3 regions of the Salipaludibacillus agaradhaerens genome follow, and region 1 is predicted to be linked to each of the others. Evidence: riboswitches for the same ligand, from Rfam matches in the RefSeq annotation. Region 1 holds a riboswitch; each other region holds the start of a gene.
The links. A riboswitch is a leader RNA that binds a small molecule or an ion and turns the genes downstream of it on or off. The one in region 1 is predicted to bind S-adenosylmethionine.

Region 2: another riboswitch for S-adenosylmethionine. It lies ahead of sfnG (dimethylsulfone monooxygenase SfnG); the one in region 1 lies ahead of BK581_RS16695 (PLP-dependent aspartate aminotransferase family protein).
Region 3: another riboswitch for S-adenosylmethionine. It lies ahead of metK (methionine adenosyltransferase); the one in region 1 lies ahead of BK581_RS16695 (PLP-dependent aspartate aminotransferase family protein).

Annotation. Positions count from the first base shown of each region.
Region 1 covers NZ_KV917378.1:3,648,793-3,653,176, forward strand. Annotated here, with positions in the region: gene BK581_RS16690 (DUF438 domain-containing protein) at 1-961, shown strand, start outside; SAM riboswitch class I at 1,327-1,456, shown strand; SAM riboswitch class I at 1,700-1,819, shown strand; gene BK581_RS16695 (PLP-dependent aspartate aminotransferase family protein) at 1,938-3,722, shown strand; gene BK581_RS16700 (aliphatic sulfonate ABC transporter substrate-binding protein) at 3,774-4,384, shown strand, end outside.
Region 2 covers NZ_KV917378.1:1,464,171-1,468,554, forward strand. Annotated here, with positions in the region: gene BK581_RS07115 (dicarboxylate/amino acid:cation symporter) at 1-310, shown strand, start outside; gene sfnG (dimethylsulfone monooxygenase SfnG) at 369-1,445, opposite strand; SAM riboswitch class I at 1,770-1,876, opposite strand; gene BK581_RS07125 (glycosyl hydrolase family 28-related protein) at 2,068-3,309, opposite strand; gene BK581_RS07130 (NRAMP family divalent metal transporter) at 3,794-4,384, opposite strand, start outside.
Region 3 covers NZ_KV917378.1:3,903,791-3,908,174, reverse strand. Annotated here, with positions in the region: gene BK581_RS17930 (alpha/beta hydrolase) at 1-572, opposite strand, end outside; gene BK581_RS17925 (gamma carbonic anhydrase) at 720-1,256, shown strand; gene metK (methionine adenosyltransferase) at 1,414-2,628, opposite strand; SAM riboswitch class I at 2,891-3,013, opposite strand; gene pckA (phosphoenolpyruvate carboxykinase (ATP)) at 3,496-4,384, shown strand, end outside.

The DNA.
Region 1 (4,384 bases):
TCAGGAAGAAAAGCTAGGTCATAAACCTGGTCATCCTGTTCACACATTTATTCAAGAGAATAAGGAAATTGATCGGCTCGTTAATTTCACGTTAACATTACATCGTGATAAGTTTGCAAAGGACCCTTCTGAGAAGACGTCAAACCTTCTATTAGACGATTTAAATCGCTTATTGGGAATTGATAACCATTATAGTAGAAAAGAGAATTTACTGTTCCCTTATTTAGAGAAGTACGGTATCTTTGGACCGACAAAAGTCATGTGGGGAGTAGACGACAGGATAAGAGATGCGATTAAAGCAGCCAAGCTAAAGTTAGAAACGGATTCTTGGGAAGCGGACGAACTGTTAGAGGCGATTGATTATATTATTAGTGAAGTATCAGAGATGATTTTTAAAGAAGAGAATATTCTGTTACCAATGGCACTGGAAAAATTAACAGAGGATGAATGGTTAAAGATTGAGCGTGAAGGTGACGTGATTGGCTATACGTTTATTACCCCTCCAGCCCCGTGGCAACCAGCTAGAGAAGATCTGCAATCAGAAGGGTTTATGAAGGATGGGGTCGTTCAGCTTGAAACGGGGATCATGTCAGTTCAACAGCTTGAATTTATGATGAATCATTTACCAGTAGATATCACGTTTATTGATGAGCATGATGTGGTCCGGTATTTTTCACATGGGAAAGAACGCATCTTTCACCGGACAAAATCAATTATCGGAAGGTCGGTACAAAATTGCCATCCTCCTCAAAGTGCTCATATTGTTAATGCATTACTTGATGATTTTAAGTCTGGTAAAAAAGATGTTGAAGACTTTTGGATACCGTTCAAAGATAAATTTGTGTTAATACGGTACTTTGCAGTGAGAGACAAAGAAGGAAACTATAAAGGGACAGTAGAATTTACGCAAAACATTAAACCCATTCAAGAAATCAGTGGGGAAAAAAGGTTAATGTCATAACTAATAGATGGGCCGTTCTCAGATAACGATTTTTTGCGACAGTATTGGTGAAACGGACTTCTTGATTGACTATTGTGTATAACCGATTTATGTTATTTTTACCCCACACTTAAGGGGCAGTAAAACCCCCTCAAAACTTAAGAAGGTCGAAAAGTTTAGGTGGGGGATAAACTACCCCTAAAGGTCCGATAAGTTAAACTGACAATCAGTGGGGATGAAGGCAAACTCCCACCGATTGAAGTTTAGCTTTATATAATTAATAGACGGTAGAGTAGAAAATAAAATTGACAGATTACAAACGCTTGTGATAGACTTTCTTCAATATTATAAATAGCGTCCGACTCATGTTGGACGACTCATCGTTTTGCTTATCAAGAGAGGTGGAGGGACTGGCCCGACGAAACCCAGCAACCAGTGAGAAGAAGTAAGATCTTTTTTTCACAAGGTGCTAATTCCTGCAAAGAATTCATTACTGAATGCTTTGGGAGATAAGGACGACATGTGAATGCAGCTTACTCTGCTAACATTAACGTCAACCTCCCTTACATTTTGTAAGGGAGGTTTTTTGATAACAGCACGGGAATATAACAATGGATAATATAGATTGAGGGTGAATGCTAGAAAATAATTTTGTAAAAAGATTTGACGAATAGATTTAATCGTGTTAATATTCAAATTAATCAAAATTAACTAAATTTATTGGTTTACTTAGTTTTAAAATTTCATAACCGATTTAAGCTCTTATCAAGAGAGGTGGAGGGACTGGCCCGATGAAACCCGGCAACCAACGTGGAACGGAAACGTGATACGCAAGGTGCCAATTCCAACAAAGTGTAGAAGCACTTTGAAAGATAAGAGAGCGAAAGTTGTCATTCATTCGTCTCTCTGTCTTTTAAAGCAGAGGGACTTTTTATTTTGCAAAACATGTCATAAAGTCAACAATCAAATAAGATCGTTAATCAAAGGAGGGGCTCTCATGAGTGAAAATTCTCAATTTCAAACGTATCATCCAGAAACAGTGTTATTACACGGTGGTCAATCACCAGATCCCACAACAGGATCGAGAGCGGTACCAATTTATCAGACAACATCCTACTTGTTTCACGATACAGAACATGCGGAAAGTTTGTTCGCCCTTGATGAACCGGGGAATATCTATAGCCGTATTGGTAATCCAACTGTAGACGTACTTGAGAAACGACTGGCGCTATTAGAAGAAGGTGTTGCGTCTGTTGCTACCTCCTCAGGAATGGCAGCTATCTCTCTATCCATTTTGAATGTAGCAAATGCAGGAGATGACATTGTAGCAGCTACAAATCTTTACGGTGGAACGTACAACTTATTTGCTGTCACGTTGCCGAGATATGGTATTAATGTGACTTTTGTAGACCCTGAAGATCCTGAAAATTTCAGAAAAGCTATTACAGATAAAACAAAAGCTGTATTTGCAGAAACAATTGGTAATCCAAGTTTACATGTGCTTGATATTGAAGCTGTGGCAGATATTGCTCATGAAGCAGGTATACCACTTATTATTGATAATACATTTGCCACACCTTATGTATGTAAACCGATTGAACATGGCGCAGACATTGTCGTCCACTCTGCTACAAAATGGATAGGAGGACATGGAACATCAATTGGTGGTGTTGTGGTTGACGGCGGGCGTTTTAACTGGCAATCAGAGAAATATCCAGGTTTTAACGAACCAGACCCAAGTTATAACGGTATTGTGTATGCGAAAGATTTCGGAACACTCGCTTTCAGCACGAAGCTTCGTGTTCAATTGTTACGTGACTTTGGATCTTGCCTAAGTCCATTCAATGCCTTCCAACTTATACAAGGGCTTGAAACATTGCATTTGCGGATCGTGAGACATAATGAGAATACATTGAAGTTAGCCCAATACCTTGAGGAACATCCGGCAGTTGAGTGGGTCTCATACCCTGGGCTTCAAAGCCATCCTTCCCATGAACGGGCAACTCAATTATTGAAAAATGGGTATGGCGCCGTGTTGAATTTCGGAATTAAAGGTGGACGGGATGCTGGACGGACATTGATCGATAATGTGTCGCTTTGGTCTCATCTAGCCAATGTAGGGGATGCCAAAAGTTTAATTATTCACCCGGCATCAACGACGCATCAGCAGCTATCTGATGATGAACTCATTAAGACAGGTGTTAAACCAGATTTAGTGAGACTTTCAGTGGGCTTAGAGCATACCGATGACCTTGCAAAAGATTTGGATCAGGCCTTGAAGCTTGCTACAGGTGAAGGGACTAAAGAGGACTCAACTGTTATTAATGATGAAGGTGTCATCCGCTGGGCACTATCAAGTCCGAATAATACAGATGCAGATACACCGAGGCTAAAAACAATCGCTGTGGTAGGACTGAGTGGTAACGAATCCCGTCCGAGTCACAGATTAGCACGAAAAATGCAGCGACTAGGCTATAAGATTATTCCAGTTAATCCACGAGAAACAGAAATATTAGGTGAAAAAGCTTATCCAGACTTAAAGTCAGTGGATGGACCCATTGATATTGTTCAAGTATTTAGAAGTCCAGAAGCAGCTATAGAAATAGCAAAAGAAGCTGCTGAAGTCCAACCGAAAATATTTTGGCTGCAAGAAGGAGTTATTTCTGAAAAGGCTGCTGTCATAGCGAAAGAAGCTGGTCTTGAAGTCGTTCATAACCGTTGCACATATAAAGAAGCTCAACGACTTAGAGGAACAATTTCAACATTTGCTTGTGAACTTTAATGTAGGATTTCTTAACAAAGACAATAACAGAATGAAACGGAGCGATGACGAATGGCGATTAAACGTATACTCTCAAGTTTATTAATCCTTTCCGCAGGAGCATTATTGGCGGCTTGTAACAACGACACCGAGGCGGAAAATTCGTCTTCACTTGATAAAATTACTATTGATTATGCGCATTACTCACCGACGAGCCTTGTTTTAAAAGAAAATGGCTATTTAGAAGAAGCTTTTGAAGATGAAGGAATAGAGATTGAATACGTATTTAGCCAAGGGAGTAACCGAGCACTGGAATTTTTAGCTGGGGGAAGTGTGGATTTTGGTTCAACAGCTGGAGCAGCAGCACTTATGGCTAAGAGCAATGGGACACCGATCAAAAATGTTTATATCTATTCTCAGCCAGAGTGGACGGCGCTTGTGACGAATGAAGACAGCGATATTAATAGTGTGGAAGATCTCGAAGGGCAGCGAGTGGCAGCAACATTAGGGACGGACCCATACATTTTCCTCGTTCGAGCACTAAATGAGGTAGGTCTTTCAGAAAGTGATATAGAAGTGGTTCCTTTGCAGCACAGTGATGGCGCTAATGCCCTAGCCAATGGAGATGTTGATGCATGGGCGGGATTAGATCCTCATATGGCACGCCAAGAATTAGAAACGAA
Region 2 (4,384 bases), 2.2 Mb from region 1:
GGTTGCTGTTCTGTTCATCGCTCAATTCTACGGCATCGAACTAACAGTCATGCAGCTGTTATCCGTTGTATTAATCGCTACACTTGCTTCTATTGGAACCGCTGGTGTGCCAGGAGCCGGTTTAATCATGCTCACATTAGTCCTTACTAACATTAACTTGCCTTTAGAAGGAATTGCTCTGGTGGCGGGGATAGATCGTATTCTTGACATGTTCCGGACATCGGTCAATGTCATGGGTGATGCCTCTGCGGCAGTGATCATTGATCGTAACGAACCGCTTGATGAAGAGACATCCCTTCATTCTTCTTAAAACGAACTGTCCTCATAAAAATACCGCCACCTCATCTGGTGGACGGTATTTTTTATTGCTATACTGTTAATACTGCCTCTTGTTCTTTAACGAGCGGGATGACTTCCTCACCAAACCTTCGTAAGTCTTCTTCATAATGGAAATGTCCTGTTAACACAAGATCGATCCCAATTTCTTTCAATGCGATTATCCGTTCTGCTACCTGCTCTCCTGTGCCAATTAATCCCGTTTTGAATCCATCATTGTACTGAACCAGATCTTTAAATGATGAATTAGCCCACATGCCAGACTTTTCTTTCGTTGATTGTCCCGCTTCTGCGACCGCTTGTTTAAATCCTTCTACAGCCTCTGTATCAGCGTGGGACACGATATCCCTTAATTGCTGAACCGCTTCTTCTTCAGTATCTCTTACAATTGCAAAACCGTTAGCTGCAAACTTAATCTCATTTTCACGTCCTTCTGCTTTAGCTAAAGCTTTCACGTCTTCGATCTGTTCTTTGAACCCTTCAAGTGTATTACCATTCATGAAGTACCAATCAGAATATTTGGCAGCCATACGACGAGCCGCTTTAGAGTTTCCTCCTTGGAAGATTGGCGGGCGACCATTAACCGGCTTTGGCAATAATGGTGCTTCATTGATTCGATAAAAATCGCCTTTAAATGTGGTGGCCTCTTGTGTCCACATCGATTTCAATACTTGAATGAATTCTTCTGAACGCCGATACCGCTCATCATGCTCCAGCCACGGTTCGCCATAACCAATAAATTCCTGCTTAAACCATCCACTTACAACATTTAATGCAGCACGGCCTTGACTTATATTATCGAGCGTCGCTATCATTTTAGCGTAAACACCTGGATGCCAAAGCCCTGGATGTACCGCTGAGATCAAATTAATTTTCTCTGTGACACTCGCTAAGGCAGAAGCTAATGTAATGGCTTCTAGCTGATTCTCAGCGCCATAGCTTGCAAAGAAACGTGTCTGTAATAGGGCGTAATCGTAGCCTACTTCTTCTGCTATTTGGACGTATCTTTTATTTGACTCAAAGTCCCACCCCGTTCTCTGTGGTAACTTTGATACTACAAGGCCGCCACTTACATTTGGTACCCAATACGCAAATTTCAAATTTGTCATACGAATGTCCTCCTTATTTTTCACGGCTGAACTGCCTATGATATGATAATTAGCTGGCACGTCCTATCTGTTTGTACAGTTAGTCTAGTTTTGAGGAAAAAGTGTTGCCGCACCTTTTCCTCACTATTGTGTTTTTAAGCAAGTTGTTACGAACCATAATGGAAATGATCGCCACAACATGCATGACGAATGAAACGACATCAAATTCATTTGACTAATAAGTTATGCACATCGTCTATCTCACTCCAAAAACGCTAATAAAAAACCTCCTTTCTCACTAGATGAGAAAAGAGGTTGATAACAGGATAATAGCCTTCAACACATTTCTCATCTTCGGAATGTCAGACATTCCTCTGAAATTGGCACCGTGTACACATGTACTGGTTGCCGAGGCCTCATAGGGTCAGTCCCTCCGCCTCTCTTGATAAGAGTGAATTATTCAGTTTAACAAGTTATTAATGAGTGTAACATAAATCTACAATAACACAACAGAAAAAATCTCATTAATGCAAAAATTCAGAATAAAATTTAGCTAATGAGAAGAGACAGATATGTAAAGTAACCATTTCTATGCAAAGAGGAAGACGCCTTTTAATGTAAGACGTCTTCTCTGTAACATTTATTAACGATTTGTATTCCCGCTATTCGTGTTACCGCTTCCTCCTTCAATACTCACAGGCGTGCCTGTCGTATCTGTTATATTGTTAATGACGGCATTATTTGAAGAGTTCGTTAAGCGAATGCCAATATTATTAAATCCTCTGTGTGTCTCCATACGGTTATATCTGATAGAGTTACCATTAGCGCCAGACAATCGAATAACTGATTCTGGATTCAATGATGGATTGTTTTGAATAAATACATTGCCTCCAAAGATATTGTTGTTTGATTCTATGAGAGCCCCATGAATACGAGAGTTAATAATCGTATTGTCATAAATATCATTATAAGTGGCACCTGTTGTTAAAAATAGCCCTCTTGGATAATTTTCTACCACATTGTTATGAACAACATTATTGGTACCACCGTTAGGTATCCGAATACCACCGTAAGAATCACTTTGTTGTTGCGCATTAATAATGTTATTATATGTGACCGTTGTGTTAGTTGCCCGGGATAAATTAATACCGCTCCCACCAGTGGAATTTGTAATTCTGTTATTCGTAATTAAAACATTTCTAAAATCCCCTATTGCATGTGCCTCACTGCCTGTGGCAATACCATGCCCACTCGTCCGATCAATAAGGCTGTCTGAAATAACAGAATCTCTTAACCTTCTAACAAGCAAACCAATAGTGGCATCCCTTACTTCTATGTGTTCCAACGTTAAATTGGATACGAGCGCATCAATGTTCATCCCACCTACTTGTCCAAGACCTTGAGACGCACGGTTTGTCCGATCTGCATCAAAGGTGATGTGAGAGACTGTCACATTAAGATTAGTCGTCCCCCCACGAAAAATAGGGTTACCTACAACATAATTATTTTGGCTGCCTACTTTTTTAATGATTGTTCGTCCTACACCATCTCCCACAAGATTAACCCCTTGATGAAAGCGTAAGGCGCTATCCACTGAATATGTGCCCGCCGGCAAATAGACGGTTCCCTCTACACCTCTATCATAGAAATAACGCATCGCTGCATGTATGGCATCCGTTTGGCTTTGCTGAACACCTGGCCTCGCTCCAAAATCTCTTGCGTTCACTACTTCATTGGCATGAACTTCTTTAGCTACGCCCATACTACTAACCGGAATAAGAAGTATGACTAACAACAATGTGACGACTAAATGATTCACTTTTTGACCTTTTAGCAAGGTACCCACCTCCATTAAATGATCGTGCTTAAACATGGTATGTTTCATTCCCACCCCCTTCACACACAAAAAAGAAAACGTTTTCATAAAAGAATTGCATAGAATCACAACTACTATTTTGCAAAAAGAGAGGATGTGACAAAATAACACTTTAAATTAATTATACATATTTTAATATTTTACTAAATAGGTTATTATTATCAAAAAAATAAATAGAATGGTATTTTTATCTAATTAATTGCACAGAATAATCGATTATTTTAACTATGTATAAACGCATAGCTCTTTTAATTATTTTCACCAAATAGACTTTTGCAAGCTAAAATTCTTCTTTTACTTAAATAATGAGGAATCGGAGATAAAAAGTGGCACATATGAAAGAAATCCGAACAAATCAGTTCGGATTTCCTGTTAAAATTTATTTCTTACCTTATAGCGTTTTTACTGTAGGATTTTAGAAAACTCGTATTTTGACCAGACTTACCTACTGTGAATTAGTAATAGAATAGACCCCATTCCATTTATATCTTTATTAGAATAGCTGAGGCAGCATTTGGAAGAGTGTATGAATCCCTAAGTAAGCCGTTAACAGAAGGACAATCCCTCCAAATATAGTCATCCACACAGGGTGTTGATAATCGCCAACAATCTTTGAGCGATAGGCTGCTAATAAAATACACCCTAACGTTAAAGGTAAAATTAACCCGTTAAAGGCACCAGCTAAAACTAACAACGTAACGGGACGACCGATTAAGGCAAATATAATGGTAGAGAACACAATAAACCCAATGGTCCAATAGTTTTGATACTTTTTAATGGAGGAATGAAATACAGTTAAAAATGTGACTGAGGTATAAGCTGCTCCAATGACAGACGTTATACCCGCAGCCCACAAAACAAGGCCGAAGATTCGGAAACCAAGTTCTCCAGCTACTATCTGGAACACGGAAGCAGTCGGGTTCTCAGGATTTAAAGAAAAACCAGCCGCCACCACACCTAACACAGCTAAAAATAAAATAAATCTCATAATAGATGCTACTACAATTCCTGAAACAGCTGTTTTAGTGACTGATGAAATATTCTCTCTCCCCGTAATACCTGCATCTAATAGCCTGTGCCCACC
Region 3 (4,384 bases), 250 kb from region 1:
TCATGAGCTATTTTCATCGCTTTATCTAATTCTCTATACCATCTGACACTAACTTTTTTGATTAACAAATGATCGGTGGCATCTCGTTCCCGCATTAACGGGTCGCGCGTACCTGATCCTGTTTCAAGACCTGACGGAAACCTCAAACCAGGTGTCACTCTATTCAATGCCAATGAAAGTATCTTTTTGTTTATCGGCGTTTTATTAAATAATCCAAAGCAAGGTGATGACAAAATCACCATTTGAGGGAGCTTTTCTTCTCGCATCTCCATTAGCGTGCGAGTTGATATAAGGCCTCCCATACTATGGCCTAATAAAATCACAGGTAAACCATACTTTTTAGCTTCATTAAGCCAGCCTGATACAGCTTTTATGTAGTCATTGAAGCTTTTTACGTGACCTTTTCTCCCTTCCGTTGTCCCTTGGCCAGGTAAGTCCCCGAGTATAACATGAAACCCAAATTCATTTAACCGCTCAGTAATCCACTTGTAACGCACATGATATTCTCCAGCTCCGTGAACAACAACAAATACCCCTTTAGCCTCTTTTGACTTTGCTTCCCATCTCCACATATTTATCACCTTCGATTCAGTCTGTTTTCTTACTATCTTCCCTTTCCATAACACTTTCGTCAAGTCATAGAAATTGAGATTTCGTTCCCAAAAGAAAATTTGCTAAACTATTGGTGAAAGTATAAGTATTTTTAAGGAGGCGAGTTGATGACTATTTACCCATATAACGGAAAAACCCCTCTTATCAGTGAAGAAGCTTTTATTGCAACAGGGGTTATTATTACTGGCGATGTCACTATTCATGAAAATACAAGCATATGGTTTAATACAGTCATACGTGGAGATGTAGCCCCAACAATCATTGAAAAGAACGTTAATGTCCAGGATAATAGTACTCTTCATCAAAGTCCTAACATCCCATTGCATTTGAAAGAAGGGGTTACAGTTGGCCATCAATGTACGTTACATAGTTGCCTCATTCATAGACACGCTTTGATAGGAATGGGGTCACTTATTCTTGATGGCGCAGAAATCGGTGAAGAAGCCTTTATTGGTGCAGGAAGTCTCGTCCCGCCAGGAAAAAAGATTCCACCAAGAACATTAGCACTCGGTCATCCGGCTAAAGTCATACGCGAATTGACAGATGACGACTTTAGAGAAATGAAACGGATCAGAGAAGACTACATGGCAAAAGCCGCTTATTATAAGCGTTTTGAAGAGAAGCAACGTAACACTAAAAAGTGACACAGTTAAATATGGGAAGATATACTCAATTAACTGAATTAAACTAAAAAAGCACGCTGATGACCGAGAAATACTTTATTCATGCCAACTATAAGTTGACGAGACTAAAGTCATTTCACATCATGCGTGCTCTTTAATTTAGATAGGTTAAAACGAATTAAGATTGCTTTGCTAGTGCAAAAGCCTCTTCTCTCATAAGATCCGCTTTATCTGTCGCCTCCCATGGAAGGGCAACATCTGTACGGCCAAAATGCCCATAGGCAGCAGTTTGTTTATATATTGGTCGACGTAAATCAAGCATCTTGATAATCCCTGCAGGACGCAAGTCAAAGTGATTTCGTACTACTTTAACGAGTACTTCCTCCGATACTTTTCCCGTGTCGAATGTTTCAATTGCAATCGACACTGGCTGAGCAACACCGATAGCATACGCTAATTGAACCTCACACCGTTCAGCTAAACCAGCTGCTACAATATTTTTTGCCACATAACGGGCAGCATAGGCGGCAGAACGGTCCACTTTAGTCGCATCTTTACCAGAGAAAGCCCCACCTCCATGGCGCGCATATCCGCCATACGTATCTACAATAATTTTTCTACCAGTTAAACCAGCATCCCCTTGAGGCCCACCAATCACGAAACGTCCAGTAGGATTAATAAAATATTTTGTGTTTTCATCTAAAAATACCTCTGGAACAACTGGTCGTATAACGTGTGTCGTTAAATCTGCTTTAATTTGTGCTAATTCTACTTCAGGATGATGTTGAGTAGAAATCACAATCGTATCAATTCTAACTGGCTGTTGATTTTCATCATATTCCACTGTTACTTGTACTTTTCCATCAGGACGTAAATAATCCAATGTGCCATCTTTGCGCACTTCTGCAAGACGACGAGAAAGTTTATGTGATAAGGAGATTGGCAGTGGCATAAGTTCAGGTGTTTGATTATCTGCGTAGCCAAACATTAACCCTTGATCTCCTGCACCGATTGCTTCAATTTCGTCATCAGTCATATGGCCTTCTCTCGCTTCAAGTGCTTGATCGACACCTTGTGCAATATCTGGAGATTGTTCATCAATAGACGTGAGTACAGCACATGTTTCATAATCAAATCCATATTTCGCCCGTACATATCCAATTTCCTTCAACGTTTCTCGAACAACTTTTGGGATATCCACATATGTTGAGGTTGAAATTTCTCCAGCTACAAGCACAAGTCCTGTGTTAACTGACGTTTCACATGCCACTCTTGCATTAGGATCGTTTTTCATAATTTCATCTAAAATAGAATCCGATATTTGATCACAAATCTTATCTGGATGCCCTTCTGTCACCGATTCTGATGTAAATAAACGTGTTTTTCCTGCCACTTTATGTACCTCCTCAATTTTTTCAACTCATTGCCGATGACGGTACTCGTTCTCCTGTAGAATGGTTTCTCTCCTCACTAGATTAGCTGGTGAGTTGTCGCACTTACAACAACATCGTAAGTGCTGTTTGGAAAGCTTCACTTTTAAAAGCGCATCGGCATAATATCCTACGCTTCCTGCCTTTAAATAGTCAGACTTTCATAGAAGTATAAAAAACCTTTCCCTGACTAGAGGAAAAGGTTTGAATCCATTCGCCTTTCACCTCTTATCGGTCAAGACACCGTATGATAGCGTATGCCTTGCAGGTTAGCACCGTTCACATTTTGCCTTAGTGATGGTTGCTGGGCTTCGTTGGGCCTGTCCCTCCGCCTACTCAGGATAAGAGTATCCGTTCTCAAGAAAGAATAACCGATTTTTTTTAAAGTGTCAACTTTCATCCTTTAACTTCTTCTCTCATAACACTGTGACAATATTATGACGCTTTTAAATTTCTTTCTCTTTTTAGGTAGACATTCGATTACACTAAACTTGTAGTCATATTCTTACTTTTAACCAATATCTGTTTATCAATTCTTCTAAAATCACCTTTTAAAAATCACTCGCTTTCATCTGTCTCCTTCACGCTTAACCTTAATTTGATTTCTCAATTCCGCAATAAAGTATAGCACATATAAACTTAATGTATTATACTTTATAATATATAAGTCATACTATATTATTTGAATAAGATTAAGACACGTTATTAACTAGTTGGCTTTTCGTGAAAGTTTACACACCTTCTTACATTAATGAACATTCACGTTCGTCTTGTCTTAAAGGTGCCCCTCACAGGAAAACGAAGTAAATTATTTTGAAAGGGTGGATACTATGAGTATGCTTCATTTTGAAACAAGATTGTGTCAGCTGATACAAGGAAACAATGTGAACAAGGACCTCCCTGTCCCCCATTTAATTGAAAAGATGTTAGCTAGAAAAGAAGGGCATCTAACTGCCACAGGGGCCTTTGTAGCCAAAACAGGGGAGTACACCGGTCGCTCTCCAATGGATAAGTTCATCGTTAAAGAGGCTTCCTCAGAAAGAGATATTCATTGGGGCTCTGTTAACAAACCCATTTCATCTGAAACTTTTGAACGTCTTTATGAAAGAGTTTTACATTATTTAGCTGATAAGGATGAACTATTTGTACGACAGGGCTTTGCCGGAGCCGACACTAACTATCAATATCCTATTCGGGTCGTAAATGAATTAGCATGGCATAATTTATTTGTAAGACAGTTATTTATTCGCCCAGAGCAAGAAAAAAAAGCCACACAATTGCCAGAATTCACGATTGTTAGCGCTCCAGGATTCAAAGCTGATCCAACACGTGATGGCACACGCTCAGAGGCATTTATCATCACCTCATTTGAAAAACGAACGATTCTCATAGGTGGAACAGCATACGCCGGAGAAATGAAAAAGGCGATTTTTTCTATTATGAATTACCTATTACCAAAACAGGGGGTCTTCTCTATGCATTGCTCAGCTAATGTTGGTAGTGAAGGAGATGTGGCGTTATTTTTTGGCCTCTCTGGCACAGGTAAAACGACTCTTTCAGCTGACCGACACCGGTCACTCATCGGTGACGATGAACATGCTTGGTCTCCGACAGGTATTTTTAATATTGAAGGTGGTTGCTATGCCAAATGTATTAATTTATGCAAGGAAAAAGAACCAGACATTTACAATGCAATTAAGTTCGGAGCCGTTTTAGAGA